Regions from separate parts of the Pseudomonas benzenivorans genome, predicted to be linked through region 2. Evidence: predicted binding sites of a transcription regulator. Region 2 holds the regulator's gene; the other holds the start of a gene.
The links. The regulator FliA, encoded in region 2, starts transcription of late flagellar genes. The targets are predictions, from matches to a motif close to CTAAAGTTTNNNNNNNNNNNGCCGNTAA.

Region 1: KDW96_RS18440 (flagellar protein MotY) is a predicted target of FliA. The motif match lies at 1,769-1,796, and genes of this name have one in related genera.

The regions. Positions count from the first base shown of each region.
Region 1 is NZ_CP073346.1:3,928,658-3,933,074, forward strand. Features, by position in the region: gene rnt (ribonuclease T) at 1-621, opposite strand, end outside; gene pyrC (dihydroorotase) at 618-1,664, opposite strand; gene KDW96_RS18440 (flagellar protein MotY) at 1,833-2,780, shown strand; gene KDW96_RS18445 (argininosuccinate synthase) at 2,911-4,128, shown strand; gene gloA (lactoylglutathione lyase) at 4,237-4,417, shown strand, end outside.
Region 2 is NZ_CP073346.1:4,168,499-4,172,915, reverse strand. Features, by position in the region: gene KDW96_RS19595 (chemotaxis protein CheA) at 1-949, opposite strand, end outside; gene KDW96_RS19590 (protein phosphatase CheZ) at 960-1,748, opposite strand; gene KDW96_RS19585 (chemotaxis response regulator CheY) at 1,768-2,142, opposite strand; gene fliA (RNA polymerase sigma factor FliA) at 2,278-3,024, opposite strand; gene fleN (flagellar synthesis regulator FleN) at 3,021-3,851, opposite strand; gene flhF (flagellar biosynthesis GTPase FlhF) at 3,966-4,417, opposite strand, start outside.

The DNA.
Region 1 (4,417 bases), 240 kb from region 2:
GCAGAACAGCTCGGCGGTCTTCTCGGTGTCGTAGCGCGCCGAGTGCGCCTCGCGGCCGTCGAACTCGATGCCGGCGGCCTGACAGGCCTTGGCCAGCACGGTCTGGCCATAGGCGAGGCCGGCCAGGGTGGCGGTGTCGAAGCTGGAGAAGGGGTGGAAGGGGTTGCGCTTGAGGCCGGTGCGGGTCACCGCGGCATTGAGAAAGCCCAGGTCGAAGCTGCTGTTGTGACCGACCAGGATCGCCCGCTTGCAGCCGTTGGCCTTCAGCGATTTGCGCAGACCGCGGAAGATCTCGTTGAGCGCATGTTCCTCGCTGACCGCCATGCGCAGGGGGTGATCCAGCTTGATCCCGGTGAATTCCAGGGCCGCCTGCTCGATGTTGGCGCCCTCGAAGGGCTCGACGCGAAAGAAGTGGGTGTGGTCGGGGTAGAGAAAGCCCTGCTCGTCCATGCCGATGGTGGTGGCGGCGATCTCCAGCAGGGCGTCGGTGGCACAGTTGAAGCCACCGGTCTCGACATCCACCACCACCGGCAGGTAACCGCGAAAGCGCGCCGCCATGGGGTGGCGTGAAGCGGATGGAGTGCTGCCGTCGAGCTCGTCTTCGTACAGGTCTTCGCTCACGCCTGATCCTCCAGCACACGCCAGCGCAGTTTCTCGCCGGCCCGCAGGGGGATGACGGTCTGCTCGCCGAACGGCAGGCTGGCCGGGACGTCCCACTCCTGGCGCACCAGGGTGATGGTCTCGCTGTTGCGCGGCAGCCCGTAGAAGTCCGGGCCATGCTGGCTGGCGAAGCCTTGCAGCTTGTCCAGCGCGTTGCGCTGCTCGAAGGCCTCGGCATACAGCTCGATGGCGGCAAAGGCGGTGTAGCAGCCGGCGCAGCCGCAGGCGGCTTCCTTGGCATGCTTGGCGTGGGGCGCCGAATCGGTGCCGAGGAAGAACTTGCTGTTGCCGCTGGTGGCGGCGTCGAGCAGGGCTTCCTGGTGCACGTTGCGCTTGAGGATCGGCAGGCAATAGAAGTGCGGGCGGATGCCGCCGACCAGCATGTGGTTGCGGTTGTAGAGCAGATGGTGGGCGGTGATGGTGGCGCCGACGTTGCTCGAGGCGGCCTCGACGAACTGCACCGCATCGCGGGTGGTGATGTGTTCGAACACCACCTTCAGGCTGGGAAAGCGTTCGACCACCCGGGTCAGGTGTTCGTCGATGAAGGCCTTCTCGCGGTCGAACACGTCGATCTCGCTGCGCGTCACCTCGCCGTGGACCAGCAGCGGCAGGCCGACCTCGGCCATGGCCTCGAGCGCCGGGAAAATCTTGTCGATGCTGGTCACGCCGGAGTCGGAGTTGGTGGTGGCGCCGGCCGGGTAGAGCTTGGCCGCGTGCACGAAGCCGGAAGCCTTGGCCGTGCGCACGTCGGAGGCCGAGGTCAGGTCGGTGAGGTAGAGCACCATCAGCGGTTCGAAGCCACTGCCGGCCGGGCGCGCAGCGAGGATGCGCTGGCGATAGCCCTCGGCTTCGAGGGTGTTGCGCACCGGTGGCACCAAGTTCGGCATGATGATGGCACGGGCGAAGGTGCGCGCTACGTCGGCCACTGTATGCGGCAACACGGCACCGTCGCGCAGGTGGATGTGCCAGTCGTCGGGGCGCAGCAGGGTGAGGCGGTCGGTCATGGGGGGGCTTCCGGGCGGGCAAAACGTGGCTGGAATGCTACCGGAAAAGCCCCCGCAGAGCACGCCGGGCAGATGGCAGGGCGCCGCGGCGCGGACTGTCGGCGCTTAAGTTTTGCCGCAGAGCACCGATACCCCGAGGGAATGCCGTTATTCCCCGTGGAGCCCGCCGTGCGCCAGTCCTACATAAGCCTGTTCAGTCTGTTCGGTACGCTCGTCGGCGTGCTCGCCAGCCTGCCGCTGGCGCCGCCTGTCGCAGCCATTAGCTTCCAGACCCGCCTGGAGAAGGTCGAATGGCAGGTCGAGGGCGACCAGTTCGAGTGCCGGCTGTCGCAGCCGATCACCGATTTCGGCGCCGGCGAGTTCGTGCGCCGCGCTGGCGAGCAGGCAATCTTCCGTCTGCATGCGCGCGAGCGCTGGCTCGGCGCCGGCTCGGCCACCTTGCTGGCCGCGGCGGCGCCCTGGCAGCCGGGGCGCGGCGATATCCATCTGGGGTCGGTCAGCGTCGCCGCAGGCGAGGTGCCCTTCAACAGCTCCCAGGAGCAGGCCGGGCGCCTGCTCACCGGCTTGCTAGAAGGCCGCAGCCCGCTGGTGCGTCACCGCACCGTGCAGGGCGGCGAGCGGCTGGAGGTGCGCCTGCTGCCGGCCAGGTTCCAGAAGGCCTACAGCGACTACCTGGGCTGTACCGCCAAGCTGCTGCCGGTGAATTTCGAGCAGGTACGCCAGACCCAGGTCGGCTTTCCGGGCGGCGGCGTCGACCTGGAGCCGTTGGCCCAGGCCAAGCTCGACATTATCCTGACCTTTCTCAAGGCCGACCCCAGCGTCAATCGCATCCAGATCGACGGTCACGCCGACAACAGCGGCAACCGCTTGAGCAATCGCGACCTGTCGCGCCGCCGTGCCCTGGCTGTGATGGAGTACTTCAAAGCCAACGGCGTGCCGGCGGAGCAGATCACCCTGCGTTTTCATGGCGAACGCTATCCCATGGTGCCGAACACCAGCGAGGCCAACCGGTCGAAGAATCGTCGGGTCAGTATTCGCCTGGATCGGGTGGCGGAGGCGCCCGCCGAAGCACCGGCGTCCGAGGCTCCGGCAGCGTCCCCGGCCGCCGCGTCCTGAGCGCTGAATCGGGTGTCGCCCGGTTGCAAGAAGCTGTCGCTTCATCGTCACAAGCTGTCGCGCCCCTGTAAATTGGCCGCCAGGGTCAGTAGAATCACGGGTTTTCGTACAACCCCGTGGAGTTGATGGCATGGCCGACGTAAACAAGGTAGTCCTGGCGTATTCCGGTGGCCTGGACACTTCGGTGATCCTCAAGTGGCTGCAAGATACCTATAACTGCGAAGTGGTGACCTTCACCGCGGACCTCGGCCAGGGGGAAGAAGTCGAGCCGGCGCGCGCCAAGGCCCAGGCCATGGGCGTCAAGGAAATCTACATCGACGACCTGCGTGAAGAGTTCGTGCGTGACTTCGTCTACCCGATGTTCCGCGCCAACACCGTCTATGAAGGCGAGTACCTGCTGGGCACCTCCATCGCCCGCCCGCTGATCGCCAAGCGCCTGATCGAAATCGCCAACGAAACCGGTGCCGATGCCATCTCCCATGGCGCCACCGGCAAGGGTAACGACCAGGTGCGTTTCGAGCTGGGCGCCTACGCGCTCAAGCCGGGCGTCAAGGTCATCGCCCCCTGGCGCGAGTGGGACCTGATGTCCCGCGAGAAGCTGATGGACTATGCGGCGAAGCACGAGATCCCGATCGAGCGTCATGGCAAGAAGAAGTCGCCGTACTCCATGGATGCCAACCTGCTGCACATCTCCTATGAAGGCGGCGTGCTGGAAGACACCTGGACCGAGCACGAAGAGGACATGTGGCGTTGGACCAAATCGCCGGAAGCGGCGCCGGATACCCCGACCTACATCGAGCTGACCTACCGCGCCGGCGACATCGTCGCCATCGATGGCAAGGACTTGAGCCCGGCCACCGTGCTGGCCGAACTGAACCGCATCGGCGGCGAGAACGGCATCGGCCGGCTGGACATCGTCGAGAACCGCTTCGTCGGCATGAAGTCGCGTGGCTGCTACGAGACCCCCGGCGGCACCATCATGCTCAGGGCTCACCGTGCCATCGAGTCGATCACTCTCGACCGCGAAGTGGCCCACCTGAAAGACGAGCTGATGCCCAAGTACGCCAGCCTGATCTATAACGGCTTCTGGTGGAGCCCGGAGCGCGTCATGCTGCAGCAGATGATCGACGCGTCCCAGGCCAGCGTGAACGGCGTAGTGCGCCTGAAGCTGTACAAGGGCAACGTTGTGGTGGTTGGACGCAAGTCCGACGATTCGCTGTTCGACGCCAACATCGCCACCTTCGAGGATGATGCCGGCGCCTACAATCAGCAGGATGCGGCGGGCTTCATCAAGCTCAATGCGCTGCGCATGCGTATCGCCGCCAACAAAGGGCGTACGCTGTTGTAAAGGCGGGTGCGCCAAGGCCCGTGTTGGCCTGACGTCAAACAACCCCGGCCTGTGCCGGGGTTGTGCTTTCTACGCCGCCACAAGCGGCACGGAATGAGGAGAATCTCGATGAGACTGCTGCACACCATGCTGCGTGTCGGCGACCTGGACAAGTCCATCGCCTTCTATACCGAAGTGCTGGGCATGACCCTGTTGCGGCGCAAGGACTACCCGGACGGCCAGTTCACCCTGGCCTTCATCGGCTATGGCGATGAAGCGCACAACAGCGTGATCGAGCTGACCCAGAACT
Region 2 (4,417 bases):
CGGGAGCAGGTGCCGGGGCTGGCGCCGGCGCGCTCGGCTCGGTGAATTTGCCCTTGCCATGCAACTGATCGAGCAGGGCCTCGAATTCATCGTCGGTGATCTCGTCACCGCCAGAGCCACCCGCTGCCGCCTCGGCAACAGCCGGGGCAGGCGCCGTCTCTTCCACACTGGTCACGGCGGGCGGAACGAACTGCCCCTTGCCATGCAGCTGATCGAGCAGCGCCTCGAACTCGTCGTCGGTGATCTCGTCGGAGGTTACCGCCGGGGCGGCGCCAACCGCAGCCGCCAGCGGCACTTGCTGGCTCGCACCGGCGGCCACGAACTGCCCCTTGCCATGCAATTGGTCGAGCAGTGCCTCGAACTCGTCGTCGGTGATTTCATCGGCGACGGCAGAAGAGGTGACCGCTACGGCGGCCTCGGCCGGCGCCTCGTGCAGGGAGTCCAGCAACTGCTCGAATTCGCTGTCGGTTATATCGGCCGGAGCCGCCGCAACCGGGGGCGGGGTCGGCTCGGCCGGAGCCCGTGACGCCACAACCGGCGCCGCGACTTCGTCCGCGCTGGCCGGCTCGGCCAGGCGGGCCAAGGCAGCCAGCAACGCCTGGCTGGCCGGAGTCGGTTCGACTCGCTCGCGCACCTGACCGAACATGCCGTTGACCGCGTCGAGTGCTTCCAGCACCACATCCATCAGTTCGGCGTCGACTCGCCGCTCACCCTTGCGCAGAATGTCGAAGACGTTCTCCGCGATATGGCAGCACTCCACCAGTTCATTCAACTGGAGGAAGCCGGCACCACCCTTGACGGTATGAAAGCCGCGAAAAATCGCGTTGAGCAGGCTCATATCGTCCGGGCGGCTCTCTAGCTCGACCAACTGTTCTGACAGTTGGTCGAGAATTTCGCCGGCCTCTACCAGGAAGTCCTGGAGGATCTCTTCATCGGCGCCGAAGCTCATAAACGTGCTCCTAAAAACCTAAGCTGGAAAGCAGATCGTCGACGTCATCCTGGCTTGCGGCGACGTCTTCACGCTTATCGGCATTAATCTGCGGACCTTCACCATGGGAAGGCTCTTTTTGTTTTATTTGTTCGGCACGTAACGCCTGATGGTCGTGCTGGATGCCGGCGAACTGATCGACCTGACTGGCCATCAGCACCAGTTTCAGCAGGTTGCTTTCCACCTCGGTGACCAGCTGGGTGACCCGCTTGATCACCTGACCGGTCAGGTCCTGGAAGTCCTGGGCGAGCAGGATGTCGTTGAGGTGCTCCGACAGCTTGGCGCCATCGCGCTCGCTGCGGGCGAGGAATAGCTCGATGCGCTTGGCCAGCTCGCGAAAGCCTTCGGCACCCATTTCCCGACGCATGAAGCGTCCCCACTCGGCGCTCAGGCTCTGCGCCTCGCTGCCGAGGTCGTTGACCAGCGGCGCGCTCTGCTCGACCAGGTCCATGGTCCGGTTGGCCGCCTTCTCGGTCATCGTCACCACGTAGTTCAACCGTTCGGTGGCATCGGTGATCTGCGAGACTTCCTTGGCATGGGGCATGCGCGGGTCGAGCTGAAAGTTGACGATGGCGTTGTGCAATTCGCGCGTCAGCTTGCCGACTTCGTGGTACAGACCACGGTCGCGCGCTTTATTGAGTTCATTGATCAGCTGCACCGCTTCGCCAAAATTGCCTTGATCCAGGCTGTCGACCAACTGGCGAGCGTTTAACTTCAGGGTCGACTCGAGGTCGTCCTTCTGGCAATCATCGTGTTCCATAGCGCCCTCGCGGCAGACATCAGCCGTTGACCCGCTCGAAGATCTTTTCGATCTTTTCTTTCAGCACCTGGGCTGTGAACGGTTTGACTACATAACCATTCACTCCGGCTTGTGCAGCCTCGATGATCTGGTCGCGCTTGGCTTCTGCGGTGACCATCAGCACCGGCAGGTGCTTGAGCCGCTCGTCGGCCCGCACGGCCCTGAGCAGGTCGATGCCTGTCATGCCCGGCATGTTCCAGTCGGTCACCAGAAAGTCGAAGCTGCCACTGTGCAGCATCGGCAATGCGGTGGTGCCGTCATCGGCCTCTGCGGTATTGGTGAACCCCAAATCGCGCAGGAGGTTCTTGATGATCCGGCGCATCGTTGAGAAATCATCAACGATGAGGATTTTCATGTTCTTGTCCAAGTCGACCTCCGTACAGTCCTAAACGTAACCAGCCCCTGGCTACGCCCTTAATCGTGAAACCGGCCTGGCAGAGCGTTGCGAAACCACTGCACCGGCAATGTTCATCAGCACCCTGCTAACGGCTCAGTGCGCGCGCCACTCGACCAGTCGCGCGCGCAGACGTGCGGCGCACTGGCTGTGTATCTGGCTGACGCGCGACTCGCTGACCCCCAGCACCTCGCCAATCTCCTTGAGATTCAGCTCTTCATCGTAATACAGCGCCAGCACCAGCCTCTCGCGCTCCGGCAGGTTGGCGATGGCATCGGCCAGCGCCGCCTGGAAGCGCTCATCTTCCAGATCACGAGAGGGTTCTTGATGGGTGGCGTTGGCGTCTTCGCTCAGCCCGCTGTGCTCGCCGTCCTGCAACAGATCGTCGAAGCTGAACAGCCGGCTGCCCAAAGTGTCGCCAAGAATGCCGTAGTAATCTTCGAGACTCAATTGGAGTTCGGCCGCAACCTCGTGATCTTTAGCGTCACGTCCCGTTCTGGCCTCAATTACTCGAATCGCATCGCTGACCATGCGGCTGTTGCGGTGCACCGAGCGTGGTGCCCAGTCCCCCTTGCGCACCTCATCGAGCATGGAGCCGCGGATGCGAATGCCGGCGAAGGTCTCGAAACTGGCGCCCTTGCTGCCGTCGTATTTCTTCGCGGCCTCGAGCAGGCCGATCATGCCGGCCTGGATCAGGTCGTCCACCTGCACGCTGGCCGGCAAGCGGGCCAGCAGGTGATAAGCGATACGCTTGACCAGGGGCGCGTGGCGCTCGATCAACTGATGCTGTGAGTCTTGTGTCTGCGCCTTGCTATACATACGAAGTCCGGGAGCTGCTGTCATACCGCTGAGTCCGCGGTTGGTTGTTGCACCAAGCGCTCGACGAAGAATTCCAGATGACCGCGCGGGTTGGCCGGCAGCGGCCAGGCGTCGACCTTTTGCGCGATTGCCTTGAACGCCAGGGCGCACTTGGAACGCGGAAACGCCTCGTACACCGCCCGCTGTTTCTGCACGGCCTTGCGTACCGTTTCATCGTAGGGCACCGCGCCGACATACTGCATCGCGACATCGAGGAAACGGTCGGTGACCTTGGTCAGTTTGGCAAAAAGATTGCGGCCTTCCTGCGGACTGTGCGCCATGTTCGCCAGCACGCGGAAGCGGTTCATGCCGTAGTCGCGATTGAGCAGCTTGATCAGCGCGTAGGCATCGGTGATCGAGGTCGGCTCGTCGCAGACCACCACCAACACTTCCTGGGCCGCGCGAACGAAACTGACCACCGAATCGCCGATGCCCGCGGCGGTGTCGATGATCAGCACATCCAGGTTGTCTGAGATGTCGCTGAACGCCTGGATCAAGCCGGCATGCTGCATGGGCGAGAGCTGCACCATGCTCTGGGTGCCTGAGGCGGCCGGGACGATGCGAATGCCGCCCGGCCCCTGCAGAATCACGTCACGCAGGTCACACTCGCCACTGACGACATCGGCCAGGGTGCGCTTGGCGGTCAGGCCGAGCAGGACGTCGATGTTGGCCAACCCAAGGTCGGCGTCCATCAACATCACCCGTCGGCCGACATCGGCCAGGGCCAGCGCCAGATTCACCGACACATTGGTCTTGCCGACGCCACCCTTGCCGCCGGTCACCGCGATCACCTGTACGGGATGCATACCCATGTTCTCTACACACCTTGTCTAAGGTCGACTGGAGCCACTTGGTTAAGCGTACCCCGCCAATCCGACAGGAGGCCAACCCGCGCCTCATGCCATTGAGTCATTGCCGCAGCACCACTAACCGGCGCGGCGGGCCGGCTGCTGATAAAGGCCGGCGAACATCTCGGCCATCGTATCTTCACTCGGTTCTTCCGGGGCCTGCAGGCCGACCGCCCGGCTCACCAACTGGTGGCTGCGCGGCACCTGGAGGTCATCGGGAATCCGCGGGCCATCGGCCACATAGGCTACTGGCAGGCGCTGGCCGATAGCCAGCCCCAGCACCTCGCCGAGGCTGGTGGCCTCGTCCGCCTTGGTGATAATGCAGCCGCTCAGGCCACAGCGCTTGTAACTGTGGTAGGCGGCCTTGAGCACCTGGCTCTGACTGGTGGCCGCCATGACCAGGTAATTGCGCGCCTTGATGCCGCGACTGGCCAGGGCCTCCAGCTGCATGCGCAGGGCCGGATCGTTGGCCGGCAGGCCGGCGGTATCGATCAGCACCACGCGCTTGCGCGCCAAAGGCGCCAGGGCCT